Regions from separate parts of the Nocardia sp. NPDC004573 genome, predicted to be linked through region 3. Evidence: riboswitches for the same ligand, from Rfam matches in the RefSeq annotation. Region 3 holds a riboswitch; each other region holds the start of a gene.
The links. Region 3 has a riboswitch for S-adenosylmethionine ahead of ACWEKR_RS11675 (rhodanese-like domain-containing protein). Riboswitches for the same ligand answer to the same signal wherever they lie in the genome.
Positions count from the first base shown of each region.

Region 1 (7,333 bases), on a different contig from region 3:
CGGCGGTTGGCCTGGCACGATGTCACCCGTGCAGCCGAGTCCCGTCACCACGAAATCCGATGCCACGGACCTCGCGCCGCGGCGGGCCCGACGCCGCCGCGCGCGCGTCGCTTCGGTCCTCCTGCTCGCGGCGATGCTGGTCCCGATGCTCGCAGGCTGCCTGCGGGTGCAGGTCTCAATGGGGGTCTCGTCCAACGACCGGGTGTCCGGACGGATCGTGGCCGCCGTGGTGCCCGCCGACCCCGGCGACAAGGGCCCGCAGCTGAAGGCCCCCGAAACGCTGGCGGCCAAGGTCCGGGTGGAGCAGTACGCCCAAGACGGATACGCAGGCAGCCAGGTCTTCTTCGAGGACTTGACCTTCGGGGAGGTGCAGCAGCTCGGGCAGCTGTCCGAGCAGACCCAGGGCATGTTCCAGTTGCAGTTCCAGCGCACCGGCGACCTGGTCAGCCTGAGCGGGCGGGTCGATCTGAAATCCGTGCCGCCGCACGGCTCGGACGTGCAGTTCACCGTCGCGTTCCCGGCCCGCGTGGCCAAGACCAACGGCAACCGCGAGGGTGACAATGTCGTCTCCTGGAAGCTGCCGTCGGGCGACGTCTCCAAGCTGCACGCCGAGGTCAGCTACGCCGACCCGAATACCCGCTCGTTCGCGGGCTGGGCGGGCATCGCGGGCGGGATCACGCTGGCGGTGGCCGCCATCGTCGCCGCGATGGCGTACATGGACCGCAACCCCGCCGCGCCCGGTGCGCCGGAAGTCGGCTTCTCGCCGAGCCGCTGGTGGCGCTCGGTGACCCAGAATCGCTGAGCGGCGGGTCGGTGTGCCGGGATAGCGTGACCCCATGGTGAGTGCCGACCTGCCGAAGACGTTGCGTGCGAACTCGATTCTGCCTGCCTGCGCGACCGCGGTGGCTGCGCTCGGCGCGGGGTTCGCGCTATACAACCGGCTCACCCTGCGGCGGTTGACGAACACTCCGACGACGGTGATCGAGCCGGTCACCGTCTGCGTTCCGGCGCGCAACGAAGCCGACCGGCTGCCCGATCTGATCGCCGATCTGCGCGCCCAGGTGGGCGTACCGCGCCTGGCGGTACGGATCCTCGATGACGCCTCCACCGACGGCACCGGTGCGGCCGCGGGCGCGGCCATCGATGACGACCCGCGCTTCACCCTGCTGCGCACCGAGTCCGATCCCGTCCCCGGCTGGACCGGGAAGGCCGCCGCCTGCGTACGTCTGGCCGAGGAGGTCTCGACACCGGTGCTGATCTTCTTGGACGCCGACGTGCGGCTGGCGCCGCAGGCGCTCGCGGCGGCGGTCGGCGCGCTGCGCGCGGGACGAGCCGCGCTGGTCTCCCCATGGCCGCTGCAAGTGGCCGCATCCGTGGCGGAGGCCGTCGTGCAGCCCCTGCTGTGCTGGTCGTGGGCCTCGACGTTGCCGGTGGCCGTGGCCGACCGGAGCCTGCGGCCCGCGACGGCGGTGGCCTGCGGTCAGTTCCTCGTGTTCGACAACGCCGCCTACCGCGCGGTGGGCGGTCACACGGCGGTGGCCGGGAGCGTCACCGAAGACCTCGACATCGCCCGTACGCTGCGGCGAGCCGGTCACTCCACCGCGCTGGCGACCGCGGGAGGGCTGGCGCGCACCAGGATGTATCGCGGTGCGGCCGAAGTGGACGCGGGCTACACCCGGTGGCTGTGGTCGGCCTACGACGGCACGATCGCGGGTGGAGCGGCGGTGGGACTCGTTGCGGCGCTTGCATATTGGTCGCCGCCCGTGGCGGCGATCGTCGGCCGGGGCGCGGTCCGCCGGATCGGCCTGATCGGCTGGCTCGCCGCCGTCGCCGGGCGACTGCTGGCCCGGTCGACCGAAACCGGCGGCCCCGTGAGCCGCGCGGATGTGGCGGCCGCCGTGGCACATCCGGTGTCGGTGGCGGCGTATCTGCTGCTGTGGGCGCGTTCGCATCGGGCCCGTCGCCGCGGCACGGCGCGCTGGAAAGGTCGCTCGCTGACCTGAGCGGCCGCGCCGCGGCCCGCGGAACTCACGGCACCGCGGTGATTCCGACCGTCGGCAAGAACATGCAGGACTTGGCGCCGTTGTGCACCGTGCCGAATACCGCGGCGAGAACGGTGCCCTTGCCGGTGTCCACCGGGACCGCGCGCACCCCACCCATCGGGAGGGACGCGACCAGGAAGTCCCGGATCGCCTGCTCGGCCGCGGGCCGCAGGTCCGCGGGAACGGCCGCGGGGATCATCGAGCGGGCGACCTCCGGCAGCGGCCCCATGGCCGCCGTGCCGCCGCGGCCGGTGCTCAGGTTGAGCCATGCCACCTGCATGCCCCCGGTGTTCGAGCCGTCCGGTCCGAGACCGTAGGGCACGAAGGTGAACATGGCCTGCCCCGCTTTGACGGCGCTGAGGTCTTGGCCGGGAATCTGCACGGTGTTCTTCGGCCAGGGCCCCGGGATGGCGCCCGCCACGGCAGGAGCCAGACCGGCCGTGGTGTTGTCGAGGCAGAATGCCGACGCGCTCGGATAGGCGAAGGGCTGGATACCGAGGGCGCGCAGCGCGTCGATCGCGGCTTGGTAGGCGCCGAACAGGTCACCGGGGGCGGCGACCGGCACGGAGTGTTCGGAGAACGCGGGAAGCGCGGCATCCGGAGCCGCGAACGCGGTGGCCGGGCCGGCGAGCGCGAAGACGATGGAACTGGTCGCGACAGCGGACAACTGGGTCAGACGGCGCAATATGGTCACGAAACCTCCTCATCGGCGGAACGATCGAGGGGCACAGTACTCCGGCAAACGCCTCCAACAGCCCGGATTTGGCATAGCAATTTCTTGGCGAGTCCTGTTTGCCCGGAACGAACTTCCGCGTGCCCGACCGGCGTTCCCCGGCGCTGGCGATAGTCGTATGCTGCATCGGGCCGCCGGATCCCGCCACCGCACGCTCGCCTCCGCGACGCGACCAGGCCCCACGCCGCCCGCGAGCGATCAGCGTATCCCTGGTTACTCCCAAGATCCGAGGCATCGGCGTCGGCAAGGTCTACGCTCACGCTGATTACTTCCCTTGTTCCGGCCTTCCCTTGCTGGGCATCATGATTCGGCTCGCCCCCGACATTCGTTGCCGAGGGTTCGGCGCCAACCATCCAGAGCGACCGAGAGACCTGGCTCGTCGACGTCGCAGCAACCCCCCGGTCACCGGGTGCGGGTGCTTCCGCCGGGATCGATGGAGGAACGAAGTGATCATCGAGGACCCGTCGTGAGCGCGTCCACGGCACCTGACGCCGCCCCCGAAACCCGCGCGCCCATGGAGCCGGACCAGGCCGCCGCCCCGTCCCCGCGTCCGCCCATTCCGGCACGACGCCCACACACCAAGAAGGGCAACGGGCTGATCACCGCCGTGCAGCACGCGCTGGCCCACGCCATCGAGCACGGCGCCTACCAGCAGGTGATCGACCGCTGGGGCCTGCGGAGCGAGACGGTCACCGAATCGCGGATCAACCCGCCCGGACTGCCGAAGAAGCGCTGAGCCGATGACACACCCCGCCCAGGGCGAGCCGTTCGCCCGCACCGAAGTATCTGGAGTTGCCCCGTGACCCGAACCCGTCACCGAATCGTCGCGCTGGCCTGCGCGCTCGCCGCGGCCACCACCGTGGCCGCCTGCGGCAGTGATTCGGCCGCGCCCGGCGGCGACGCGGGCCCGCCCCAGCCCGGCGGCACCCTGCGCTACGGCCTGTCCCAGGCGCCGACCTGCTCGGATCCCGCCCAGGCGGGCACCAACCAGACGCTGTACGTCACCCGGCAGATCGTGGACTCGCTGACCGACCAGGACCCGGCCACCGGCGAGCTGAAGCCGTGGCTGGCCCAGAGCTGGGAGGCGAGCCCCGACGCGAAGGTCTTCACCTTCCATCTCGTCGACGGCGTCACCTTCAGCGACGGCACGCCGCTCACCGCCGAATCAGTGCGCAACACCTTCGACTCGGTCGTGAAGCTCGGCTCGGGCAAGGCGCCGCTGGGCAGCAGCTACCTCACCGGCTACGTCGGCACCACGGCCGTGGACCGGCTCACCGTCCGGGTGGAGTTCAGCAAGCCCAACGCACCGTTCCTGCAGGCGTCCTCGACCGCCGCGCTCGGCATCCAGGCCGACGTGACCACGGCCGAGCCGGCCGAGCAGCGCTGCCTCGGCGACAACGTGGGCAGCGGACCGTTCACCTACGCGGCCTACCGCCAGGACGCTTCGGCGACGCTGGTCAAGCGCACCGGCTACCGCTGGGGTTCGGCGGTGTTCGCCCACCGCGGCGAGGCCTACCTGGACAAGATCGAGTTCACCGTGGTGCCCGAATCCGGGGTGCGCACCGGCAGCCTCGCTTCCGGGCAGCTGGACGCGATCAGCGACGCGCTGCCGCAGGACGCCCCGCAGATCGAGGCGGCGGGCGGCCGGGTGCTCAGCACCGCCAACCCGGGCGTGCCGTTCGGTCTGCAGCCGAACGTCACCCGCGGGCCGTTGCGCGATCCGGCGGTGCGCCAGGCGCTGCTGCCCGCGATCGATCGCAGGCAACTGGTGGACACCGTCCTCGGCCCGCAGTTCAAGCCCGCCACCAGCACGCTGGCCGGCACCACCCCCGGCTACACCGACCTCTCGGCACGCCTGGCCTACGACCCGGCGAAGGCGCGCACCATCCTCGACCAAGCCGGGTGGGTCCCCGGCGCGGACGGCATCCGGGCGAAGAACGGTGCGCGATTGTCGTTCTCGGTGCTGTTCAGCCAGGTGTTCGCGGGCAACCAGGCGATCCTCGAACTGGTGCAGCAGCAGCTGCGGCAGGTCGGCGTCGAGTTGAAGCTGGACCTGGTATCGGTGGCCGAGACCACGGCGCGGCAGAACAGCAAGGACTTCGACACCTCCTACGGCAACACCACCCGCGCCGACGGCGACATCCTGCGCACGTCCTTCGGCCTCGACGGCCGCAATCTCAACGCGCGCGGCCCCATCCCCTCGTTGGACGACGCGCTGAACGGCCAGGTCAGCACCACTGACACCGCGACACGCAACAGGCTCATCCGTACCGCGCAGGAACAGGTGCTCGACGCCGGACTGCAGATTCCGACCGTCGAGCTGTCCCAGGCGATCGGGGCGGGCGCGAACACGCGGGATCTGAAGTTCGAAGCCTCGGCGCGATTGCAGTTCTTCGACACCTGGCTGAGCGGACGCTAGCCATGGCACGCTATCTGGCCCTGCGGGCCTTGCAAGCGGTCTGGGTGCTGTGGGCGGCGTTCACGCTCTCGTTCGTGGTGCTCTACCTGCTGCCCGCCGACCCGGTCTCGATCGCGGCCGACGGCGGCGGCTCGGGCACACCGGTGGACAAGGCCGCCATCGCCGAGTTGCAGGCTCGCTACGGACTGGATCGGCCGCTGTGGGACCAGTATTGGACCGCGCTCGCGCACGCCGCGCGCGGCGATCTCGGACATTCCATCGCCACCGGGCAGCCGGTCACCGGCGCGATCGGCGACGCGCTGCCCGCCACCCTCGCACTGACCGGCGCGGCGCTGCTCTTCGCGGTCGCCGGAGGCGTGGCGCTGGCGGTCGCGGCCACCCAGACCCGGCGGCCGTGGCTGCGTAACGCCTTGGCCGCGCTGCCGTCGCTGGGCGTCGCGGTGCCGACCTTCTGGACGGGACTGCTCCTGCTGCAGGTGTTTTCGTTCCAGTTGCGGCTGGCGCCCGCGTTCGGCGGGCACGGGTTCGCCGGCACGGTGCTGCCCGCGCTCACCCTGGCCCTGCCGATCGGCGCGGTCATCGCGCAGGTGCTCACCGCCGGACTCGAAGCAACCTGGCGGCAGCCGTTCGTGGACGTGGCGCTGGCCAAGGGCGGATCGCGCTGGTGGGTGCAACGCACGCACGTGCTGCGGCCGGCCAGCGTGCCCGCGTTCACCATCGCGGGAGTCCTGGTCGGCAACATGCTCGCCGGATCGGTGGTGGTGGAGACGGTGTTCGCGCGCCAAGGCGTCGGCAGGCTGACCCAGACCGCGGTGCTGGCGCAGGACATCCCGGTGGTACAGGGCATCGTGCTGCTCACCTCGGTGGTGTTCGTCAGCGTGAATCTCGCGGTCGACCTGCTGTATCCGCTGCTCGATCCGCGCATCGCCGCCCGCTCCCCGGCCGTGAGCGGCGAGTCCGAGCAGGCTGCCGCCGACACCGCCGAGGAGGCGATCATCCGTGCCTGACGTCACTTTCGTCAGCCCTGCCGCCGGATCGGGGAACGGCGCGCCGTTCACCGAGGAGGTGTGGATTCGTGGTTGACGTCACCGAGGAACAGCGCCGCGCGGTGCTGCCCGGCTTGCGGCGGCCCACCGTGAGCTGGAAGCGGGTGCGCGGGAACGCGGGCGTGCTGGTCGCGAGCGCCGTCGCACTGCTGGCGCTGGGGTGGGCGCTCGCACCGTCGGTCTTCGCCGGCGGCGACCCGCTGACCGGCGTGCCCGCGCAGAAATTGCAGGGCCCCGGCGCCGAACACTGGTTCGGCACCGACAATCTCGGACGCGACCTGTACACCCGGATGGTGCACGGAGCCGGTCTCTCGCTGACCGCCACCCTGGCCGCCGTCGGCATCGCGCTCGTCGCCGGGTCGCTGCTCGGGCTGCTGGCCGGCGCGATCGGCGGCGTGGTCGACGCCGTCGTCATGCGGCTGGTCGACGTGCTGCTTTCGGTGCCCGCGCTGCTGCTGTCGCTCGCGCTGGTCACCGCGCTCGGCTTCGGCACCGGCAACGTGGCGGTCGCGGTGGGCGTTTCGCTGGTGGCCAACTTCGCGCGCGTGATGCGCTCGGAAGTGCTGCGGGTCCGTCAGGCGGTGTACGTGGAGGCGGCCCACGCCGCGGGCGTGCGCTGGTACACGGTGCTCGCCAGGCACGTGCTGCCCAATTCGGTCCAGCCCGTCCTCGCCTTGGCCGCGGTCGAGTTCGGCATGGCGGTGCTGGCCGTGTCGGCGCTGAGCTTCCTCGGTTACGGCGCGAAACCGCCCACCCCCGAGTGGGGCACGTTGATCTCCGAGGGCCGCAACTACCTCGCGACCGCGTGGTGGATGACCACCCTGCCGGGCTTCGTCATCATCGCTGTCGTGCTCGCCGCCCAGCGCCTCGGCCGCGCCATCGGGAACGGAGCACCCGCGTGAGCGCCCCGGCGGCACCGCTGCTGCACGTGGCGGACCTGCGGGTGCGATACCGGTCCGCGGCAGGCCCGGTCACCGCGCTCGACGGTGTATCACTCACCGTGGCCCGCGGCGAGGTGGTGGCGCTGGTCGGCGAGTCCGGCTCCGGCAAGTCCACGCTCGCCCACGCCGTAATCGGCCTGCTCGGCGCGCAT
Region 1 is NZ_JBSGDA010000008.1:45,502-52,834, forward strand. It holds gene ACWEKR_RS15020 (LppM family (lipo)protein) at 20-802, shown strand; gene ACWEKR_RS15025 (glycosyltransferase) at 837-2,003, shown strand; gene ACWEKR_RS15030 (hypothetical protein) at 2,029-2,736, opposite strand; SAM riboswitch class I at 3,122-3,215, shown strand; gene ACWEKR_RS15035 (hypothetical protein) at 3,242-3,511, shown strand; gene ACWEKR_RS15040 (ABC transporter substrate-binding protein) at 3,575-5,194, shown strand; gene ACWEKR_RS15045 (ABC transporter permease) at 5,197-6,201, shown strand; gene ACWEKR_RS15050 (ABC transporter permease) at 6,345-7,142, shown strand; gene ACWEKR_RS15055 (dipeptide ABC transporter ATP-binding protein) at 7,139-7,333, shown strand, end outside.
Region 1: another riboswitch for S-adenosylmethionine. It lies ahead of ACWEKR_RS15035 (hypothetical protein); the one in region 3 lies ahead of ACWEKR_RS11675 (rhodanese-like domain-containing protein).

Region 2 (7,333 bases), on a different contig from region 3:
GGCCGGGCCGGGCCGCCCTGGCGATCAGCGGGCAGCGGGATATCGCTCGGCGAAAACAGTTCGCGCGCGCGGGCGGCGCCCGGGGTGGGGCGGGACGGTGTCGCTGTAGCCGATGGTGACCAGCACCGCGATGGCGAGATCGTCGCGGTCGCCGATGCCGATGGCTTGTTTCACGAGCGTGGGGTCCCAGCCGTTCATCGGTGCCGAGGCCAATCCGAGACCGGTGGCGGCGAGCATCGCGTAGGTGGCGGCGATCATCGCGTTCTTGACGGCGTTCTCCCGTAGCAGCCCGTGCCGCTCCAAGGTCAGGTACTCGGCGCGCGCGTCGAACATAGCGGTGAACTCGGCGTTCCACGCGCCGTTGCGGCCGGCCAGTTCGGCGATGTCGGCGTTGGCCGCTCGCCAGGCGGCGGCATCGGCGACGAAGACCAGCACCACCGGCGCCTCTGTGGGTTGCGGCTGACCGAACGCCGCCTCCGACAGCGCGGCGCGGCCGGATTCACTCGTCACCACCACGATCGACCGGTCTTGCATGTTCCATGCGCTCGGCGCTTGCATCGCCAGCTCGAGCAACTCCTCGATCAGCTCGGGTGCCACCGGATCGGAGCGGTAGTGGCGCACCGTGCGACGCCCGCGGATCGCGTCGGCCACCGAAAGTGTTTGCGTTTCCATATTTCTAACTATCGGAGAGTCACACTCTCTTAGGAAGAAGGCACTAATCGGTGCGCTACACTCCAATAGGTGTCCACCTATGTCGAAAGCTCCGGCCTGCCCGCCGACGTGTACTCCGCGAAGTGCCCGACGCGGGAGATTCTCGACCACATCGCGGGCAAGTGGACGGTGCTCATCATCGACGCGCTCGCCGACGGCACCCTGCGCTACACCGATCTGCGCCACCGCATCGATGGGATCTCCCAGAAGATGTTGACGCAGACGTTGCGGCAACTCGAGAACGACGGATTCGTCACTCGCACAGTGCATCCCACCATCCCGCCGCGGGTGGACTACACGCTCACCGAACTCGGCCACAGTCTGCGCACGCCGATCGCCGCGCTGCGGGAATGGATCGAAACCAACATCAACCTGATCGAATCCGCGCGGCGGCGCGCGGCGCTCTGAGCGCAAGGCGACGCGGACAGCGCCCGGAACGCCGCCGGGCACTGTGCGGCGATCGACGGCCGGGCCGAACCGCTCAGCGTTCGGGCCGCACCACGGCGCGCGCCAGGCGCATGGTCTCGGTCAGCAGCTTCGACACCGCCGCCGCCTCGGTGAGGAATCCGTCGTGCCCGTCGCGCGAGTGCACGACGTCCAGCCCGTCGCAGCCGGGCAGCAGATCGGCGAGTTCCTGCTGGGTCCGCAGCGGGTACAGCCGGTCGGAGTCGACGCCGCCGACCACGCACGGCACCGGCGTCGCCGCGAGCGCCGCCTCGATGCCGCCCCGGCCGCGACCGACGTCGTGACGGTTCATCGCCTCGGTCAGCAGGACGTAGGTGGCGGGATCGAAACGCTTGCACAGCTTTTCGGCCTGATGGTCGAGGTAGCTCTGCACGGCGTAGCGGCCGCCGTGCCACGGGTCCTCGTCGTCCTGAGGCTTGTTCTCGAACCGGTGATCCAGCTCGAATTCGGTGCGGTAGGTCAGGTGCGCGATCCGGCGGGCCAGGGCCATGCCCGTCGTCGGGGCGCGGCCGGTGCCGTGATAGTCGCCGCCCTGCCAGTCCGGATCGGCCTTGATCGCCGCGATCTGGGTGGTCTGGGTGCCGATCTGGTCGGCGGTGGCGCGGGCGCCGACCGCGAGCACCAGTGCCGCGGCGACCCGCTCCGGCGCCCCCACCATCCACTCGAGCACCCGCATGCCGCCCATCGACCCGCCGACGACGGCGGCGAGCCGCTCGATGCCGAGCAGGTCGAACAGAGCCGCCTCGGCGGTCACCTGATCGCGGATGGAGATCTCGGGAAACCTCGCGCCCCAGGGCTTTCCGTCCGGGGCGAGGCTGGAGGGCCCGGTGCTGCCCTTGCAGCCGCCGAGCACGTTGGTCGCGATCACACACCATTCGTCGGTGTCCAGCGGCGCGCCCGGCCCGACCATGCCGTCCCACCAGCCGGGCATCGGGTGCACGTCGTCGGGCTTGCCGACGACATGGGAATCGCCGGTCAGCGCGTGTTCGACCAGTACCACGTTGTCCAGGCCGGGCGAGAGTTCACCCCAGCGCTGCACCGCCAAGTGGACGTCCGGGATGACCGCGCCGTTCTCCAGACGCACGTCCCCGATGGCGATGGTGCCGAGCCGCCCATCCGGAGGGGGCAGGGCGACGCCGGAGGTTCGTGCGTTCGCTTCGGTACCCACGGTCACGTCGCCGCCGTCGCTGAACCTGCGTGCGCATCCGCAATGTCCACGCTGCGGAAAGACCACTGCGCGGGCTCGGCCCCGGGCGCGGTGAATTCACTCATGGTTTGCTCCCAAGCAGGTGTTCGCCGGTACAGCAGGGGTTAGCGGTGTGTGGGTGACGAACAACAACACATGCCGGCGACCTCCTGTTACGCGCTTGCTCCCGGCTCTCGGGAGCCAGGTCATCACCCGGAGCACCCCACCGCGGCTGGAGGGTTGCCGACCAGCGAGCCGGGGCTTGGCGCTGGTACTCATGACCTGCCCGGCATCATAACCGGCGGCGGTCAGCGCCCGAAATCCTCCGTCGAACTCACCGGTCCGCGGCGCCCGGCGCCCCGCAGCAGGCGCGGACGAACTCATCGTAGGTCTCGGTGAACGCGGCGCGGCCCGCCCTGGCCGCGGCTGAAAGGTCCTCGTCCAGGAATGTGTCGTCCGAGCATTCCATGCCGATGTGGCCGATGAGTTGCCAGGTGCCGACGATGAGCCGCACGGGACGCGCGTCGGGTGTGGTGCCGAGACGCTCGGCGACCACCGCCGCGATCGCGGTGTTCTTGTCGTCGGCGTGTTCCATGCTGCGCGCGCTGACCGACGGGCTGCTGCGCAGGATGCGCTGTATCTGCTGGAACTGGCGGAACGACAGCGGATCGGCGTCGCCCGCCGCGGCGGCTCGATCGACCACGTGCAGGAACGCCGTGCGCAACGCCTCGAGTTCGTTGCCCGTGCGGGGCAGCTCGCGCAGCGTCTCGGCGATGGTACGGCCGAAGTCCTTTACCGGGCCGAGGACGATGTCCTCCTTGTTGTCGAAGTAGCGATTGATCGTGCGCGGTGAGACGTCCGCCACGTGGGCGATCTGCTCGATCGTGGTCGCGTCGAAGCCCTGCGTATCGCACAGATCCAAGGCGGCCGCGATGATGCGCAACCTCGTCTGCTGCTTCTTGCGTTCGCGCAGCCCTGTGGTCGGTGGGGCGCCCGCGGCGCGGGCGGCCGCTGCGCTCGCGCCCATCGGCGCCGATGACTCGAGCATGTGCCCATGCTAACGCAACCTGCTGCTTTTCTGTCCTTAACGGTCAAATGTCGTAATGCGACATTTTTCTCTTGACGACAAATGTCGCTCGATGACAGGATAGCTCGGACGACGAGGACGAGGAGATGACCGTGACGGAAACGGCAACGGCGGTGCCCGCGCCGCAAAAAGCGGCCGGTTCGGCGCGCTGGCTCGCGCTGGCAGTGATCGCATTGGCCCAGCTCATGGTGGTGCTGGACGCCACCATCGTGACCATCTCGCTGCCGTTCGCGCAGCGTGATCTCGACATCAGCGACGGCAACCGGCAATGGATGCTCACCGCCTACACGCTGATCTTCGGCGGCTTGCTGCTGCTGGGCGGCAGGCTGGCCGACTACCTCGGCAGGCGCCGGATCTTCATCATCGGCCTGATCGGTTTCGCGGGCGCTTCGGCGCTGGCCGGCCTCGCGCAGAACGGCGCGGAACTGTTCGCCGGGCGCGCGCTGCAAGGCGCGTTCGCCGCGCTGCTCGCCCCGGCGGCGCTGTCGCTGCTGTCGGTGACCTTCACCGAACCGGGTGAGCGGGCCACCGCGTTCGGCGTGTTCGCGGGCATCTCCGCGGGTGGCGCGGCGCTCGGCCTGATCGCGGGCGGCGCACTCACCGAATACGCGTCGTGGCGCTGGTGCCTGCTGGTCAACACCCCGATCGCGCTCATCGCGCTGTTCGGCGCGCTGGCCTGGGTCGCCAAGGACGTGCCCGCGCCGCGTAGTGGGGGATACGACGTGCCCGGTGCCGTCACGGTGACGCTCGGCCTGATCGCCATCGTGTACGGCTTCAGCCGCGCCGCTGACGACGGCTGGCTGGCAGGCAGCACCCTGGCGCTGCTCGTCGCCGGGCTGGTCCTGCTCGCCGCCTTCGTCGCGATCGAACGGCGCTCGTCGAACCCGCTGCTGCCGCTGCACATTCCGGGTGAGATCAACCGGGGCGGCGCCTTCCTCGCCGCGCTGCTCATCCCGATCGCGATGTTCGCGATGTTCCTGTTCCTGAGCTACTACTTCCAGATCACGCTGGGCTACTCCGCGCTGAAGGCGGGCTTCGCGTTCCTGCCCTTCCCTGCGGGCATCGCGATCTCTGCCGGTGTCACCAGTGCCTTGCTCCCGAAGCTCGGCCCGCGGCCGCTGATGCTGGCCGGCGCCGTGCTCGGCGTCATCGGCCTGCTGCTGCTGGCCCAGCTCGGCTACGGCGACAGCTTCCTCGCCGGGGTGCTGCCGGCTCAGGTGCTCATCGCGCTCGGCATGGGTCCGCTGTTCGTCGGGATGCAGACGGTCGCGCTGCACCAGGTGGAGGAAGAGGACTCCGGCGTCGCCTCCGCGTTGCTGAACGCGGCGCAGCAGGTCGGCGGTGCGGTCGGGACGGCGCTGCTGACCACGATCTCGGTGCAGGTCGCCAAGTCCTTCGCGCAGGAGAACCCCGGCATCGACAACCTGGCCGCGCGGGCCGCGATCCACAGCTACGACGTCGCCTTCTATGTGGGCGCCGGGTTCTTCCTCGCGGCCATCCCGATCATCGCCCTGATGATCCGGGACCGGCCGGAGAACCTCATCGAGGGTTCCGAGGAGGGGGCCCGGATCCCGGTCGCGGTCTGATCCACCGCCCGAGAGGTCCGCGCAACGTCACGATGTTGCGCGGGCCTCGTCGTGTGCCAGGCGGTTGCCGGGCTTGGAAGGAAGGCGGATCATGGCGGCGACGGCGGTTGCGGGGATGCGTCCGGGAGTCGTCGCCGACCTACCAATCGGTAACAAAGGTGGCGCAGCTCACTCCGGGGGCTGCCCGTGCGGTGAGGACTCGGGCAGCAGTACGCTTGTCTTGTTTGCACCACACGTCTCGCCGACAACGCGGGACATATACGTTGTCTGTTGGAACAGCTGGGGTCCGCTCACAAGCGTGTTCGCCTGGCCGTGCAATGAGGGCACCATCCTAGGAGGACACGAAGATCCATGTCCAAGATCAAGGTTGAAGGCACCGTCGTAGAACTCGACGGCGACGAGATGACCCGGATTATCTGGCAGTTCATCAAGGACAAGCTGATCCACCCGTATCTCGATGTGAACCTGGAGTACTACGACCTCGGCATCGAGTACCGGGACAAGACAGACGACCAGGTCACCGTCGACGCCGCCGAAGCCATCAAGCGGCACGGCGTCGGTGTGAAGTGCGCCACCATCACCCCGGACGAGGCGCGGGTCAAGGAATTCGGCCTCAAGAAGATGTGGCGCTCGCCCAACGGCACCATCCGCAACATCCTGGGCGGCACGATCTTCCGCGCCCCGATCATCATCTCGAACGTGCCCCGGCTGGTTCCCGGCTGGACCAAGCCGATCATCATCGGCCGCCACGCCTTCGGCGATCAGTACCGCGCCACCGACTTCAAGGTGTTCCAGGGCGGCACCGTCACCTTGACCTTCACCCCGGACGACGGCAGCGAGCCGATCGTGCACGAGGTCGTGAAGATGCCCGAGGACGGCGGCGTCGTCATGGGCATGTACAACTTCCGCAAGTCCATCGAGGATTTCGCGCGGGCGTCGTTCAACTACGGCCTGCAGCAGAACTACCCGGTGTACATGTCGACGAAGAACACCATCCTCAAGGCCTACGACGGCATGTTCAAGGACACCTTCCAGGACATCTTCGACGCCGAGTTCAAGAGCCAGTTCGACGCCGCGGGCCTGACCTACGAGCACCGCCTGATCGACGACATGGTCGCCTCCTCCATGAAGTGGGAGGGCGGCTATGTCTGGGCCTGCAAGAACTACGACGGCGACGTGCAGTCCGACACGGTGGCCCAGGGCTTCGGTTCGCTCGGCCTGATGACCTCGGTGCTGCTCACTCCGGACGGGCAGACCTGTGAGGCCGAGGCCGCGCACGGCACCGTCACCCGCCACTACCGCCAGCATCAGCAGGGCAAGCCGACCTCGACCAACCCGATCGCGTCCATCTTCGCCTGGACCCGCGGGCTCGAGCATCGCGGCAAGCTGGACAACACCCCCGAGGTGATCGGCTTCGCGCAGACCCTGGAGGACGTCGTCATCAAGACCGTCGAGGGCGGCCAGATGACCAAGGACCTCGCGCTGCTCGTCGGTGGTGACCAGGGCTACCTGAGCACCGAGGAGTTCCTCGGCGCGCTCGATGCCAATTTGGCTCGCGCACTGCGCTGAGCCGCTCCGGCGCCGCGTCGTCGCGGGGCCGGGTTGCCGGGCCGAGCCGCGTCGCTCGACCGACTCCGGCGCTGGGTGCCCAACCCAGCGCCGGGCTGAATCTCGGGCACCCGCCCCACCTCGGTGGAACGGGTGCCCGGACTGTTTCGGCGACGAGTTCGCCGGGCGTCGGTGAGGCATGCCGCTGGGGGCGATGTCGCCGCTCGTCAGCTCGAGTCGCCGAGCGCGAATTGTCATGTCACCTGCGTAGTTCACCGGCGGCGCGTGGGCGAACTCACGTTCGCCCGGGAAGCGAATGCGGGCCGGGGCCGGTTACATGAACACGTGACCAGCCCCGTGAGTACCAGTGCCGCCGCTCCGCCCGGACGCACCGATTGGCACGTACCGGCCATGTCGGCGCTGGCCCTCGGCGGATTCGGGATCGGCACGACCGAGTTCGTCACCATGGGTTTGCTACCGGACATCGCGTCGGCCGTGCACGTCTCCGAGCCGACGGCGGGACACGCGGTGTCGGCCTATGCGCTCGGTGTGGTGATCGGTGCGCCCCTGATCGCGGCGCTGTGCGCGCGGGTGCCGCGCAAGCGGCTGCTCGTGGCGCTCATGGTGGCGTTCACCGTCGGAAACGCGGCGACCGTGCTGGCGCCCTCGTTCGGGATGCTCGTTCTGGCGCGGTTCGTATCGGGATTGCCGCACGGTGCTTATTTCGGTGTCGCCTCGCTGGCCGCCGCC
Region 2 is NZ_JBSGDA010000009.1:216,256-223,588, forward strand. It holds gene ACWEKR_RS17245 (nitroreductase family protein) at 25-672, opposite strand; gene ACWEKR_RS17250 (winged helix-turn-helix transcriptional regulator) at 742-1,119, shown strand; gene metX (homoserine O-acetyltransferase MetX) at 1,193-2,350, opposite strand; SAM riboswitch class IV at 2,535-2,645, opposite strand; gene ACWEKR_RS17260 (TetR/AcrR family transcriptional regulator) at 2,697-3,410, opposite strand; gene ACWEKR_RS17265 (MFS transporter) at 3,536-5,035, shown strand; gene ACWEKR_RS17270 (NADP-dependent isocitrate dehydrogenase) at 5,387-6,604, shown strand; gene ACWEKR_RS17275 (MFS transporter) at 6,995-7,333, shown strand, end outside.
Region 2: another riboswitch for S-adenosylmethionine. It lies ahead of metX (homoserine O-acetyltransferase MetX); the one in region 3 lies ahead of ACWEKR_RS11675 (rhodanese-like domain-containing protein).

Region 3 (7,333 bases):
CCATCGGCTCGGCCTCGAAATCGTTCTGGGGCGGTCTGCGCGTCGGCTGGATCCGGACCAATCAAACCCTGATCACCAAGCTGCTCGGCATTCGATCCACCGTCGACCTGGGCACCCCGGTCATGGACCAGCTGGCCACCGTGCACCTGCTCGAGCACGCCGAGACGATTCTCGACCGCCGCCGGGACCAGTTGCGTTCGCAGCGCGCCGCTCTGCTCGACACGCTCGCCGAAGAATTGCCGGACTGGCGCGTCACCGTCGGCGCGGGCGGCATGTCGGTGTGGGCGCAGCTGCCGACCTCGGTCTCCACGGCGCTGGCCGCCACGGCGCCCAACCATGGCGTATTGCTCGCGGCCGGGCCTCGATTCGGCGTGCAGGGCGCGTTCGAACGGTTCATCCGGCTGCCGTTCACCCACCGGGAGCCCGAATTGCGTTTGGCGGTCAAGGCCATCGCGTCCGCCTACGCGGCGCTGACGCCCCGCGCCGCGGATCCTTTGACGCCGTTGACCTGCTACTGAGGCGATCTCGCCACCGCGCGGGGGGCACTGTGCGGTTGGGAGAGCCTCCGCCGGCGGCACTCCCCTCCGAGCGCCGCCGGGCACGAATGGCCGGTCACCCCTCGGGACTGGCCCACCTCGTGTTCGGGCGGCGTACGAAAGCTCGCACGGCGCCGAGGCCTCCAACTAGAGCAGCGGTCAAGGAGCGGACCGGACGATGTCCGGGAATGTCCGCGATTTCCGAAAGCCGCCTGCTCGCGGACAGTATGGCAGGGCGGGTGCGGCACTGTCGAACCGGTTGGTCTGTTGCAACTTTCAATTATCGTGCGCGGCAAGGCATCGAGGGAGCGACGGGGTGCCGTGGCGGCTGCGCCACGGCACCCCACAGGTGCTCAGTCGGCCCAGACCGACTCGATCGGGGTCGCGGTGTTGGGCGGCGGGGTCGGAATCCCGTTCGGAGTCCGGGAGAATCGCGGGGCGGGGGCGTGCTGGGTGATGTCGTCCAGCTTCAGCAACGAGCCGCGAGCCGCGATGTGCTCGTTGCGCGTCGCCTCGTCGAACGTGAGCACCGGAGAGACGCACGCGTCGGTGCCGGCGAAGATCTCGGCCCATTCGTCCCGGGTCTTGGTCCGGAAACGCTCGGCGAACAGCTTTTTCAAAGTTTCCTGCCCGGCGGGGTCGAGCTGGAAGGGCAGGCCGTCGGCGTCGATCTCCAGTCCGGCGAGCAGTTGCGCGTAGAACTGCGGTTCGATCGCGCCGACCGCCATGTATTTGCCGTCGGAGGTTTCGTAGGTGTCGTAGAACGCCATGCCGGTGTCGAGCAGGTTCACGCCGCGCTCGTCGGACCACGCGCCGACGCCGCGCATGCCCCAGATCATGTGCGAAAGGGCAAGCGCGCCATCGATCATCGCCGCGTCGATCACCTGGCCTTTGCCGGACCGCTGCCGCTCGACCAGCGCGGCGAGGATGCCGAACACCAGGAACATCGAGCCGCCGCCGAAATCGCCCACCATATTCAGCGGCGGAACCGGGCGTTCGCCCTTGCGGCCGATGGCGTGCAGCACGCCGGTGATGGAGATGTAGTTGATGTCGTGACCGGCGCGGTCGGCCAGCGGGCCCTCCTGGCCCCAGCCGGTCATCCGTCCGTAGACCAGGCGCGGGTTGCGAGCGAGCGCGTCGTCCGGACCCAGACCCATGCGCTCGGTGACGCCGGGGCGGAAGCCTTCGATCAGCACGTCCGCCTTCTCGATCAGGCCCAGCACCTTCTCGATGTCGGCGGGGTCCTTGAGGTTGGCCTCGACGATGGTCCGGCCGCGCAGCTGGGGACGGTCGAAACCGCCGGGCAACTGGCCCGCGCGCTGCACCCGCACCACGTCGGCGCCCAGATCGGCGAGCAGCAGCGCGGCGTGCGGACCGGGGCCGATGCCGGCCAACTCGATGACCTTGATGCCCGCGAGCGGGCCCTGCTCGGCGGTGGATGGAGTACTCACGCCCTACCTCGGTTCGTCGTTGATCCAGCGCACCGGTGGCCGGTGCGTCCTCCCGGACGGGACCGGGAGGGATGTATTGACAGTATGACAATAACGTCGCGCCGCTACAGCTCGCCCTGGCCGGTGCCCGGCTCTAGGCTGCACGTGTGGAAGCGCTGTCTGATCAGGGGTGGTACAACCTTCTCGCCGGCCTCGCGATTCTGGTCGGACTGGTCGGGATCGTGGTGCCGATCCTGCCCGGTGTCATCCTGATCTTCGCGGCCATCGCCGTCTGGGCTTTCCTGACCGGAGGCGCCACGGCCTGGACGGTTTTCGCGATCAGCGCACTGCTGCTGGTGATTTCCGGCGTCGTCAAATACACCTGGCCCGGCCGCAGGATGAAGGACGCGGGGGTGTCGAATCGGTCGCTGTTCCTCGGCGCGGTGCTCGGCGTCGTGGGGTTCTTCGTGATTCCGGTGGTCGGCCTGTTCCTGGGTTTCGTTCTCGGCGTGTACCTTTCGGAACTCCAGCGGCTGCGCGCCAATCGGCAGGCGTGGCAGGCGACGGTGCACGCGTTGAAGGGCGTCGGGCTGTCCATGCTGATCGAACTCTTCGGCGCGCTGCTGGCTACCGGCGTCTGGCTCGCCGGTGTCTTCGCGGTCTGACCGCTACCGCTCGATGGCGGGGAACGGAATCGTGTCGCCCGCCTGGCTTTCCGGCAATTCGTCGCGGCGCAGCCGCAGCGTCGGCGGTTCCGGGCGATACAGCGGCAGGGTGGGGGCTGGATCGTCGCGGACGACGCGTTCGCGGGCGGGCAGCCGGTAGAACGCGCGCGCGTTGTCCTCCAGCACCGCGTGCATGTCGGTGCCCACCACGTCGCAGAGCAGATCGACGTCCGAGTCCCGGAACGGGCGTCCGGCGCGGGTGCCGGGCAGATCGGTGCCGAACATGAGCGCTTCGGGGTTCACCGCGTGGATGCGGCGCAGCGTGTCGGCGACGTTCATCGCGACCCGGCCGAAACCGGTCGCCTTGACCTTGGCTCCACGGTCGACGAGGTCGAGCAGGAACGGCAACCCTTCCTCGGACATGCCCAGGTGGTCGACCGACAGCGCGGGCAACTTGGAGATGACCGGTTGCAGCGACGCCAGCATCGTGCCGTCGATGTAGACCTCGACGTGCCAGCCCGCCAGGTCGTACGCGCGCAGCGCCTGCAACGTCATCCCGGTGATGTCGGTAGCCGCCCGCTTGAGGTTGAACCGCAGCGCGCGGACACCGATGCGGTCGAGTTCGAGGATCTCCTCGTCGGTGGCGTCCAGGTCGAGCCGGGTGACGCCGACCCAGCCCGCGCCGAGCTCGGTGAGCGCGGCCTTCAGGTAGCTCTGGTCCGTTCCCTGGAACGACCCGCTGACCACCGCGCCGCCGGCGACGTCGTACCGCGACATGCGCTTGCGGTAATCGGCGATGGTGAACGGGTCGGGCAGGTAGCCCTCGTTCTCGGCCAGCGGAAACCGCGGGTCGAAGATGTGCAGGTGGGCATCGAACACTTGTACAGAATGCCTCAGGGTCGAATTTTCCGCTGCCACACCGGGGGTGTGGCGATGGCAGCGGAATCTGGCGCCGCGGTGTGATCAGACCTTGTGCGGTTCGCTCGCGCGCAGCATGTCCTCGCGCTCGACGACCTTGACGCGCTCGCGGCCCTCGGGTTCGCCGAGGGAGCGCTCGTGCGCGTCGAGGCGGTACCAGCCGGCCCAGGTGGTGAACGGGATGCCCTTGCTTTCCAGGAACTCGGTGACGGCCTCGGGTTCGGGCCGTTCGGCCGGGGTGAAGCCCGGAGCGTCGTCCAGCAGGCAGGCGATGGTCTCGTTGGCGTCGCCCTTGGTGTGGCCGATCAGGCCGACCGGGCCGCGCTTGATCCAGCCGGTGACGTAGGTGGCGGGCAGGTAGCGGGCGGCGCCGTCGGCGTTCTCGTCGGCGAGCACGCGGCCCGCCTCGTTGGGCACGGTGCCCGCCTGGTCGTCGAACGGCAGGTTGGTCAGGTTCTGCGACAGGTAACCGACGGCGCGGTACACCGCCTGCACATCCCAGTCCTTGAACACGCCGGTGCCCTTGACGTTGCCGGTGCCGTCGAGCTGGGTGCGCTCGGTGCGCAGTCCGACGACCTTGCCGTTCTCGCCGAGCACCTCGGCGGGGGACTCGAAGAAGTGCAGGAACAGCTTGTGCGGCCGGTCGCCGGCGTCGCGGATGGCCCACTGCTCGAGGGTGTTGGCGACCATGTCGACCTGCTTGGAATGGCGGCGCGCGGCCTCGGAGCCCTCGTCGTAGTCGATGTCCTCGGGATCGACGATGACCTCGATGGTGGGCGAGTGGTCCAGTTCGCGCAGTTCCAGCGGGGTGAACTTGGCCTGCGCGGGGCCACGGCGGCCGAAGACGTGGACCTCGACGGCCTTGTTCGCCTTCAGACCCTTGTAGACGTTCGGCGGGATCTCCGTGGGCAGCAGTTCGTCGCCGGTCTTCGCCAGCACGCGCGCCACGTCGAGGGCGACGTTGCCGACGCCGAGCACGGCGACCTTCTCCGCGTCCAGCGGCCAGGTGCGGGGGACGTCGGGGTGGCCGTCGTACCAGGAGACGAAGTCGGCGGCGCCGAAGGAGCCGTCCAGATCGATGCCGGGGATGGGCAGGGCGCGGTCGGCGTTGGCGCCGGTGGAGAAGATCACCGCGTCGTAGAACGCCCGCAGGTCGTCGAGGGTGATGTCGGTGCCGTAGTCGATGTTGCCGAGCAGGCGCACCTGCGGCTTGTCCAGCACCTTGTGCAAGGCGGTGATGATGCCCTTGATGCGCGGGTGGTCGGGCGCGACGCCGTAGCGGATCAGCCCGAACGGGGCGGGCATGCGCTCGAACAGGTCGATGCTCACCTCGGCGTCCGACTTCATCAACGCGTCGGCGGCGTAGATCCCGGCCGGTCCGGCGCCCACGATCGCGATGCGGAGCGGGCGGGCTGCACTCTGTTCGGTCATCTCTTTACGCGCACCTTTATGGTCGAAACAATTAAGGACGTCAGGCTTAGCTTAGGCTAAGTTGACGCACCGGCTCTCTCGCACCCGTCCGGTGCGGACGCCGGCGATGCCGGCTCGTAGCTGCACGGTGCTCCGTTCGCCGCGGCGAAGAGCTGCCGATTCGCTATGACAGCAGGCCGCCGTCCCGCGATTCTATCGGGATGGTCGATGCCCTCCCGCGTCGGTGCGTGAACTCGGCAGATGCCATCGAAAGCCACGATCGTGGCTTACCCGCTCGGGTGCGACCTATCGCGGCCGACGCGATCTGCCCGCCCTGCCGCCGCGGTGGCAGCCAGGGGCCGCGCGCTGGATACCGGCGCCGACCAGGGATCATCGAGTCATGACCGAACAGCAGCCGGAGGACGAGATCGTCCGCGTCGATCAGACCGACAAGCGCTCGGTGGTCCCGTTCGTGGCGGCCGCGGTGGTGGCGGCCATCGTGCTGATCGCGATCGTGCTCGGCGGTGTGCTGTCGCCCGCTGAGAAAAATGTCACACAGTCCGACCGCATCGCGGCGGCCGTACGCAACTTCGTCGACGGCGCCAACCGCAGCGACGCCGTGCCGCCGCCCGGCACCGCGTGCCGGGATTTCGACGCGAGCCGCTCGCCGCTGGCGGGCCAGGACGGCACCGGAAAGCCGGTCGAGATCACGAAAATCGACAACCCCATGGTGGACGGCGACCGCGGGAAGGCGACCGTGACCACGACGGTGGGCGGCCGGGAGGCGACGTCGACCTGGAATCTCACCAGGTCGGGCGGCAAGTGGCTGGTCTGCACCTGAGCGCTCGCACGGTCCCGGCCACCGTTTGACAGGGTGACCCGGGTCGGTGCAATCTCAGTCGAAGGTCATGAGAACCAGTGTCAAGCCCCGGCATTGCTGGTCGGCAACCCTCCTCCGCGGTGGGGTGCTCCGGGTGACGACCTGGCGGCGCCTCGGTCCCGGGCGCGGCAAGTGCGGATTCGCAGGAGGTGCACATGAGTTATGCCGGTGACATCACTCCGCAGCAGGCGTGGGAACTGCTGCGCGACAATCCCGAAGCCGTCCTGGTGGACGTGCGGACGGAAGCGGAATGGAAATTCGTCGGCGTTCCCGACACGAGCTCGATCGACCGGCCGACCGTACTGATCGAATGGGTCGATTCCACCGGTGCGCGCAACGAGGCGTTCGTCGAGCAGTTGAAGCAGGCGCTCGACGGTCACGACCCCGACGCTCCCGTCGTCTTCCTCTGTCGCTCCGGTCAGCGTTCCGTGGGCGCGGCGATCACCGCCACCTCGGCGGGTTACCGCACCTCCTACAACGTGCTCGAGGGCTTCGAGGGTCCGCTGGACGAATTCGGGCATCGCGGCGGCGCGGGCTGGCGTGCCCTCGGACTGCCCTGGCGGCAGTCGTGATCACCGGCGGCGCGTTCGACAAGCCGCTGCCCGACGGCGTCGGTCCCGCGACGCTCGGCGTGCGCGGCGGGCTGCGGCGCTCCGGTTTCGAGGAGACCGCCGAGGCGCTCTATCTGACCTCCGGCTTCGTCTACGAGAGCGCCGAGGCCGCCGAGGCCGCGTTCACCGGCGAGGTCGAACACTTCGTCTACTCCCGCTACGGCAACCCGACGGTGGCCATGTTCGAGGAGCGGATGCGCCTGCTCGACGGCGCCGAGGCGTGCTTCGCGACCGCCAGCGGCATGTCCGCGGTGTTCACCGCGCTGGGCGCGTTGCTGGGCGCGGGCGACCGGCTCGTCGCCGCGCGCAGCCTGTTCGGTTCGTGCTTCGTGGTGTGCAACGAGATCCTGCCGCGCTGGGGCGTGGAGACCGTCTTCGTCGACGGCGAGGACCTCGAACAGTGGGAACAGGCGCTGTCGGTGCCCACCCAGGCGGTGTTCTTCGAGACGCCCGCAAACCCGATGCAGACCTTGGTCGACGTGCGCCGGGTGACCGAGCTGGCGCACGCGGCGGGCGCGAAAGTCGTGCTGGACAACGTGTTCGCCACTCCTCTGCTGCAACGCGGCTTCGAGTTCGGCGCCGACGTGGTGGTCTACTCGGGCACCAAGCACATCGACGGCCAGGGGCGGGTGCTCGGCGGCGCGATCCTCGGCGCCGCGGACTACATCGACGGCCCGGTGAAAACGCTGATGCGCCACACCGGTCCGGCGCTGAGCCCGTTCAACGCGTGGACGCTGCTCAAGGGCCTGGAGACGATGCCGCTGCGGGTCCGCCATTCGACCGAGTCCGCCTTGCGCATCGCCCGCTTCCTGGAGAGCAACCCGGCCGTGAACTGGGTGCGCTACCCGTTCCTGGAATCACATCCGCAGCACGCTCTGGCCAC
Region 3 is NZ_JBSGDA010000006.1:39,909-47,241, forward strand. It holds gene yczR (MocR-like transcription factor YczR) at 1-518, shown strand, start outside; gene ACWEKR_RS11650 (CaiB/BaiF CoA transferase family protein) at 890-1,987, opposite strand; gene ACWEKR_RS11655 (DUF456 domain-containing protein) at 2,134-2,631, shown strand; gene ACWEKR_RS11660 (amidohydrolase family protein) at 2,635-3,510, opposite strand; gene ACWEKR_RS11665 (FAD-dependent oxidoreductase) at 3,595-4,980, opposite strand; gene ACWEKR_RS11670 (Rv0361 family membrane protein) at 5,360-5,800, shown strand; SAM riboswitch class IV at 5,864-5,980, shown strand; gene ACWEKR_RS11675 (rhodanese-like domain-containing protein) at 5,995-6,411, shown strand; gene ACWEKR_RS11680 (O-succinylhomoserine sulfhydrylase) at 6,408-7,333, shown strand, end outside.

Region 4 (7,333 bases), on a different contig from region 3:
GGATGGACTTGATACGCATTGTTCTTGCTCCTGAATGCGAGGCGAAATTTCCGACGTCCCAAACGATATGGACGATCGGCGCCCCGCACAGCCACCCCTAGGGTGAGGGCAAGGCAACCCTGAGGCGAATCACCTTGCCCACCCTCGATACCCACCCCTTGGGGGCTCGGCACAGCGCGCTCGCCGGGTGCGGGCGCACCGCCGGTGTCACTGGCCGCGGAATTCGGGCGTGCGCTTCTCGAAGACGGCCTTGATCGCCTCGGTGAGGTCCTCCGAGGGCAGGAACGCGGCGTTCCACGCGGAGACGTAGCGCAGTCCCGCGGCGATCTCGTCCTTGCGCCGCTGATCCAGCACGTCCTTGACGCCCTGTACCACCAACGGCGGGTTCGCGGCGATCTCGCGGGCGGTGGCGTGCGCCGCGTCCAGCGCCGTTTCCTGGTCCGGGAGGACGTCGTTGACCAAGCCGATCTTCTCCGCGCGAGCGGCATCGATGTCCTTGCCCGTGTAAGCGAGCTCACGCAGGTGTCCCTCGCCGATGATGCCGGGCAGCCGGTGCAGCGAGCCCACGTCGGCGACGATCGCGACCTTGGCCTCCCGCAGGCTGAACTTGGCCTCCGCGCTGGCGTAGCGGATGTCGGCCGCCGCGATGAGGTCCAGTCCGCCGCCGATGCACCAGCCGGACACCGCCGCGATCACCGGCTTGCGGCAGTCCGCCACGGCCGTGATCGAGGCCTGCATCTTGCGCACCTCGGTGAGGAAGTCGGTGCGCGGCGCGGCCAGGGCGCGATCGGCCAGCAGCGGGCCGAACGTGCCGCTCATCGCGGGCAGGTCCAAGCCGTAGGAGAAATGCTTCCCCGACCCGGTCAGCACGATCGCCCGCACCTCGGGATCGGCGTCCAGCTGCTGGAAGACCTCCGGCAGCTCGCGCCAGAAGTCGGGACCCATCGCGTTGCCCTTGCCGGGCCCGATCAACGTCACCTGCGCGACGTGATCCTTGGTTTCGACGGTGAAAGCCTGCCAATCTGTCATTTGTACAGCGTATCGAGACAGATCCTCGCCCGTGTCCCGACCCGGTGACCTGCGTGGCTTCCGGACTCACCGGCAAAATCGCCTAGCGTGTAAATCCTGTGCAAATTCGCCTGCGGTGCGCTGGTTGCCTGCCACGGCGACGGCGGATCATTGTCCCATCGGCAGACCTCAGTCATCGGGTTCGGAGAAGCTCATGCTGATGCACCGGGGAATCGGCCTGGACCGGTTCAACCAATTGCCGCGCGGTCGCGCGATTCACGCACTGTACGAATGCTGCTGCAATGTCACGTGGGCGGAGCGATTGGCCGACGCCCGCCCCTATCCGGATCACGACGCGCTGCTGACCATGGCGGACGTCGAATTGCTCGCACTGTCCCAGCGCGATCTCGAGCGGGCCTTCGAAGCCGTTGCGCACGAACCGGTCTCCGCGCGCGTGGTGACGGAACTCGCGCGCATCACCCGTGCGCGGATCGCCGGAATGCTCGGGCCGCCCGAGGGCTACCCGGAATACTGAACGGACCGCGCGACTCGCCCGGCATACCGCCCGCACTCGCTCTACCCTGGTGAGATGCGCAGGTCGTCATTGCCACCGGTCGCCTGCCGGGTCGCGGATACCCTCATCTCCCGAGGTCATCACGGTCTCATCGTCGCCAAGCCGGAGCCGACGCATACCGCCGCGGACGCCGCGCGAGCGCTCGGCGTCGATGTGGGGGCGATCACGAAATCCCTGGTGTTCCTGCTCGACGACGACCCGGTGCTCCTGCTGGTCTCGGGGGCGCATCAGGTCGACTTGGCGAAGACCGGCGCGCGCCTGGAGGGCACACTGACCCGCGCCTCCGCCGACATGGTGCGCCGAGCGACCGGCCAGCCGATCGGCGGTGTCGCACCGGTCGGCCACCCGACCAATCTGCCTACCTGGGTGGACAACGCGCTGGCGCGCCACCGGGAGCTCTGGGCCGCGGGCGGGCATCCGAACACCATCTTCCGCACCTCGTTTCCGGAGTTGCTGCGAATCACGGCGGGGCTGCCCATCGACGTCGACTGACTCGCGCGAATCACGTCGGGCGCGTACCCCGCTGCCGGTGCCCGCGAGTCGCCGGTCCGGCGTTGTGCCGACGGTCGGGCAACGTATGCCGCCACTCGCCGACCGGGGTGGGGCGTAGTTTCGTGGTGTGACCGACGCACCACGACCCGAGACGGATCTGCGGGTCCCCGATGATCTGAGCGGCATCACCGCGGAGCAATATCGCGCCTCCATGCGCCACTACCCGGCCGGCGTCACCGTCGTCACGTTGACTTCGCCACGGGGGCCGGTCGGCTTCACCGCGACCTCCTTCGCCTCGCTGTCGCTGGACCCGCCGCTGGTGTCGTTCAACATCGCGCACACCTCCTCCAGCTTGTCCGCCATGCTGGACGCCGCGTCCGTCGTGATCCACTTCCTCGGCGAACACCAGCAGCACCTGGCCCACCGGTTCTCCCGGACCGCCGAGGAGCGTTTCACCGACCGCAGCCTGTGGACGACACTCGACACGGGCGAACCGGTCCTGCACGGCACTCCCATCTGGCTGCGCGCCACCGTGCACCAGTTGATCCCCATCGGCGACCACACCTTCGTCGTCGGCTTGGTCACCCGAGTCCACGACAACACCGATGAGAAGCCCGCCGCCGCGCCACTGCTGTACTACAACGGGCGCTACTACCGGCCGACCGCCCTCGGCGACTGACCCCGGGCGTCCTCAGCCGACGAGGCAGGGAGCCGCGCCGGTGGGGGCGGTGGAGGTGAAGGGACGCGTTTCCGGGGTGGGGTTCCAGACGCCGTTCTCGGCGGCGTAATCCCAGGCGGGGCCCGTGCGCGCCAGGGTGGCGATCGCCTCGATCAGGCGGTCCACGTCGGCGGACGTGGTGCCGAGGCCGATGCTGGCGCGCAGCGCGCCGTCCAAGCCGAGGCGGGTGAGCAGGGGGTGGGCGCAGAAACGCCCGTCGCGGACGCCGATGCCGTGTTCGGCGGAGAGATAGGCGGCGACGTGGCCGGGAGCGAAGTCGTCGAGGGTGAACGCGACGATGCCGACGGAGTCGAGGCTGTCGATCCAGATGCGCAACAATCGGACGCCGGGAATCGCGGCCAAGCCGTCGCGGAGGCGGTCGGCGAGCCGGTGTTCCTGCGCGACAAGGGTTTCGGCGGCGATGGCACAGAGCGCATCACAGGCGGCGGCCAGCGCGGCGGCGCCGAGCACGTTCGGCGATCCGGCTTCGTGCCGCTGCGGCGCCTGCGCCCATTCGGCCTCGTCGGTGCGCACCTCGCGGACCGCGCCGCCGCCCGCCAGATAGGGCCGCGCCGCGTCGAGCCAATCCCGCTTGCCCACCAGCACACCCGCGCCGAACGGCGCGTAGAGCTTGTGCCCGGAGAACGCCAGATAGTCGATCCCGGTGTCGCGCAGACTGATCCGCCGATGCGGCGCCAGCTGAGCCGCGTCCACGAGGATCCGGGCGCCGCACTGGTGCGCGATGGTGGCCAGCCGCTCCAGCGGCAGCACCTCGCCGGTCACGTTCGACGCACCGGTCACCGCGAGCAATGCGGCGGGCCTGCTGCACAGTTCGGCGACCAGCCTGCCGATGGTCTCCTCGACCGTGTCGGCGGCCTGCACCACGCGCCTGCCTCGCCTGGTCCAGGGCAGGAAGTTGGCGTGGTGCTCGATGTCGAGCACCACCGTGTCGCCGGGGACGCAGGACGCGAGCAGGTTCAGCGAGTCGGTGGTGTTGCGGGTGAAGACCACCACCTGATCGTCGGCGGCGTCGAGAAAGCGGGAGACCGACCCGCGGGCGGCCTCGTAGCACTCGGTGGAGATCCGGGAGGCGTATCCCGCGCCGCGGTGCACGCTGGCGTAGAACGGCAGCAGCTGCTGCACCCGGTCGGTGACCTGGGCCAATGCCGGCGCGCTTGCCGCGTAGTCGAAGTTGGCGTAGGTGGCGGTTCCGCCCTGCACCAAGGGCACGCGCAGTTCGTCACCGGAGACTCGGGCGAGTGCGGCGCAGGTGTTGTCGACAGCAGTAGTCATCACGTGAATCCCGTCGGCTAGAGGACCCGCGATCGAATGATTCATCGAGTCCGCGCTTGCCGCGCCCGGTCGGGCGGCGGCCGGGTCGTCACCCGGAGCACCCCACCGCGGAGGGGGGTTGCCGGCCAGCAAGCCGGGGCTTCGCGCTGGCACTCATGACCTGACCCGAGAGTGGCAGACGCGCCCCGGCACTGTCAACCACATTGGACCCCGAGTCCGCACGAGCACCGCGTGGAGATAACCACCGCGCGCGAGCCATTACAAGCACCCCCACGATGACACGCGAGCCGCGCCCGCCGCGGGATTCGTCGCGTCGCTCGGCAACCGGGGGCCGCGCGGACGGCATACTCCCGCGCGGTTCGCTCGGCGGTTACCGCGGGGCCGCTGCGACCCCGACGCGAGTGCGATTCCGCGCGGCGTGACTTCCTGGCGCCCTCGTCGGATCCGCTTGGGCCGACCGATCCGATCGGCGTCGGGCTGCTCGGACTCCCTCCGCGACCGGCTGAAACATACGTCGCCGCGAGCCCGGACACAGGGGGTAGTTCACGTCCGCTTCGATGAGCGGAATCACACTTTCGATTCAGCGATCTCCCGGCGAACCCGAAGGCGAACCCCCGACCAGCGAGTTGCCCTGCCGGAGCGGCAAATACCCGGCCCACCTGCAACAACGAGCACGCGACCGGCCGATCCGACGGCCAGTCCGGTGAACAACAAACGACGACAACCCCGGGTACCGTGGACAACTGGCCAACGCGGCGTTTGCCCTTTGGTAACCCAGATATGACACAACAACGGGAAGTGTGAGGCAAGTCGATGGGAGGTGCGCAGAGCACCATGCTCGAGACAGACGTCGACGCGCCGGCGCGCCCGTTGTCGCGCGGCGACCGCGCACCCGAACCGAGAACGCTCGTCGACATCCTGACCGCGACGGCGCTCGCCCATCCCGACGCCCCCGCCATCGATGACGGCGAGGTGGTGCTGTCCTATCTGGAGCTGGTCGTCGAGATCGAGAAGACCATGGCCCGTCTCGCCACGGCGGGCGTGCGACCGGGCGATCGGGTCGGCGTGCGCATGCCCTCGGGCACCCGCGGCCTCTACGTGACCATCCTCGCCGTCCTGTACTCCGGCGCCGCGTACGTGCCGGTCGACGCCGACGACCCGGACGAGCGCGCGCAGCTGGTCTTCGGCGAGGCGCAGGTCACCGCGATCGTGACCGCGGCGGGCATCCAGACCACGGCCGCGGGCATCCGCGCGGCCGAGCAACAGCGCGAGCAAACCTGGTCGGCACTGCCCAGCCCCGGCGACGACGCCTGGATCATCTTCACCTCCGGTTCCACCGGCACGCCGAAAGGCGTTGCCGTCACCCACCGCAACGCGGCCGCCTTCGTCGACGCCGAAGCCGACCTGTTCCTCCGCGATGCTCCGATCGGTCCCGGTGACCGGGTGCTCGCGGGGCTCTCGGTCGCGTTCGACGCGTCCTGCGAAGAGATGTGGCTGGCCTGGCGCAACGGCGCCTGCCTGGTGCCTGCCCCGCGCGAGTTGGTGCGCACCGGCGCGGATCTCGGTCCCTGGCTGGTGCGGCGGGAGATCAGCGTGGTCTCGACCGTCCCGACCCTGGCGGCGACCTGGCCGGTGGAGGCCCTGGAGGCGGTGCGCCTGCTCATCTTCGGCGGCGAGGCCGTACCGCCGGAACTCGCCGAGCGTCTGGCGAGCAGCGGCGATTCGGCGCGCGAGGTGTGGAACACCTACGGCCCCACCGAAGCCACGGTCGTCGCCTGCGCCGCACGGTTGGACGGCCGGTGGCCCATCCGGATCGGCCTGCCGCTCAACGGCTGGGACCTGGTCGTGGTGGACCAGGCGGGTAACCCGGTGGCCGAGGGTGAATCCGGGGAATTGGTCATCGGCGGCGCCGGTCTGGCGCGCTATCTCGACCCGGTCAAGGACGCCGAGAAATACGCGCCACTGGCCTCCGTCGGCTGGGAGCGCGCGTACCGCAGCGGCGACCTGGTGCGCAACGACAGCGCCGGCCTCGTTTTCCTCGGCCGCGCCGACGATCAGATCAAGCTGGGTGGGCGGCGCATCGAACTCGGCGAGATCGACAACGCCCTGCAGCATCTGCCCGGCGTCACGGGCGCGGCGGCGGCCATTCGAACCACCAAGGCGGGCAACAAGCTTCTGGTCGGCTATCTGACCGGGCCCGGCCCGGACTTCGATGCCAAGGCCGCGCGTGCCGTCCTCGCCGAGCGTCTTCCGGCGCCGCTGGTGCCCCGGCTCGCGGTCGTGGACGAGCTGCCCACCCGTACCTCCGGCAAGGTCGACCGGGACGCGCTGCCGTGGCCGCTGCCCAACGCCGCCGAGGACGACGACAACGAGCTGACCGGCACGGCCCTGTGGGTCGCCGGACTGTGGGACGCCATCCTCGGCGCGGAGGCGAGCGACCTCGACGCGGACTTCTTCGACCTGGGCGGCGGTTCCCTCGCGGCGGCGCAGCTGGTCACCGCGCTGCGCGAACGGTATCCGCAGATCGCCGTCGCCGACGTCTACGACCATCCCCGCCTCGGCGCGCTGGCCGACCTGCTGGAGCAGACCACGCCCGCGGTGGCGGTCGCCGAGCGCACGGTGCGGCCGACGCCGGTGCTCGCGCAAGCCGCGCAGGTGCTCGCCACCATCCCGCTCACCACACTCACCGGCCTGCAATGGCTGACCTGGCTGGCGATCGTCGGCAACATCGCCGCTTGGTCCGGCTCGCTGCCGTGGCTGCCGCAGCTGTCCTGGTGGTGGACACTGACCGCGTTCCTGCTGTTCATCTCACCGCCCGGCCGCATGGCGATCTGCGTGGCCGGCGCGCGACTGCTGCTGCGCGGCATCCGGCCGGGCCGCTATCCGCGCGGCGGTTCGATGCATCTGCGGCTGTGGGCGGCCGTCCGTCTCTCCGAGGCCAGCGGCGCCGAGAACCTGTCCGGAGCGCCGTGGATGGTGCCGTTCGCTCGCGCGCTCGGCGCGAAGATCGGCAAGGGCGTCGACCTGCACAGCCTTCCGCCGGTCACGGGGATGCTCGAGCTCGGCGACGGATGCAGCGTGGAACCCGAAGTCGACCTGTCCGGATACTGGATCGACGGCGACGTGGTGCATCTGGGCCCGATCACCGTCGGCCCCGGCGCGGTGGTCGGCTCGCGTTCGATTCTGCTGCCCGGCACGAAGATCGGCAGGAACGCCGAGGTGGCGCCCGGTTCGGCGGTGTCAGGCAA
Region 4 is NZ_JBSGDA010000014.1:45,810-53,142, reverse strand. It holds gene ACWEKR_RS21745 (hypothetical protein) at 1-19, opposite strand, end outside; gene ACWEKR_RS21740 (crotonase/enoyl-CoA hydratase family protein) at 208-1,029, opposite strand; gene ACWEKR_RS21735 (2-oxo-4-hydroxy-4-carboxy-5-ureidoimidazoline decarboxylase) at 1,223-1,543, shown strand; gene ACWEKR_RS21730 (YbaK/EbsC family protein) at 1,598-2,074, shown strand; gene ACWEKR_RS21725 (flavin reductase) at 2,202-2,753, shown strand; gene ACWEKR_RS21720 (aminotransferase class V-fold PLP-dependent enzyme) at 2,766-4,085, opposite strand; SAM riboswitch class IV at 4,133-4,246, opposite strand; gene ACWEKR_RS21715 (Pls/PosA family non-ribosomal peptide synthetase) at 4,920-7,333, shown strand, end outside.
Region 4: another riboswitch for S-adenosylmethionine. It lies ahead of ACWEKR_RS21720 (aminotransferase class V-fold PLP-dependent enzyme); the one in region 3 lies ahead of ACWEKR_RS11675 (rhodanese-like domain-containing protein).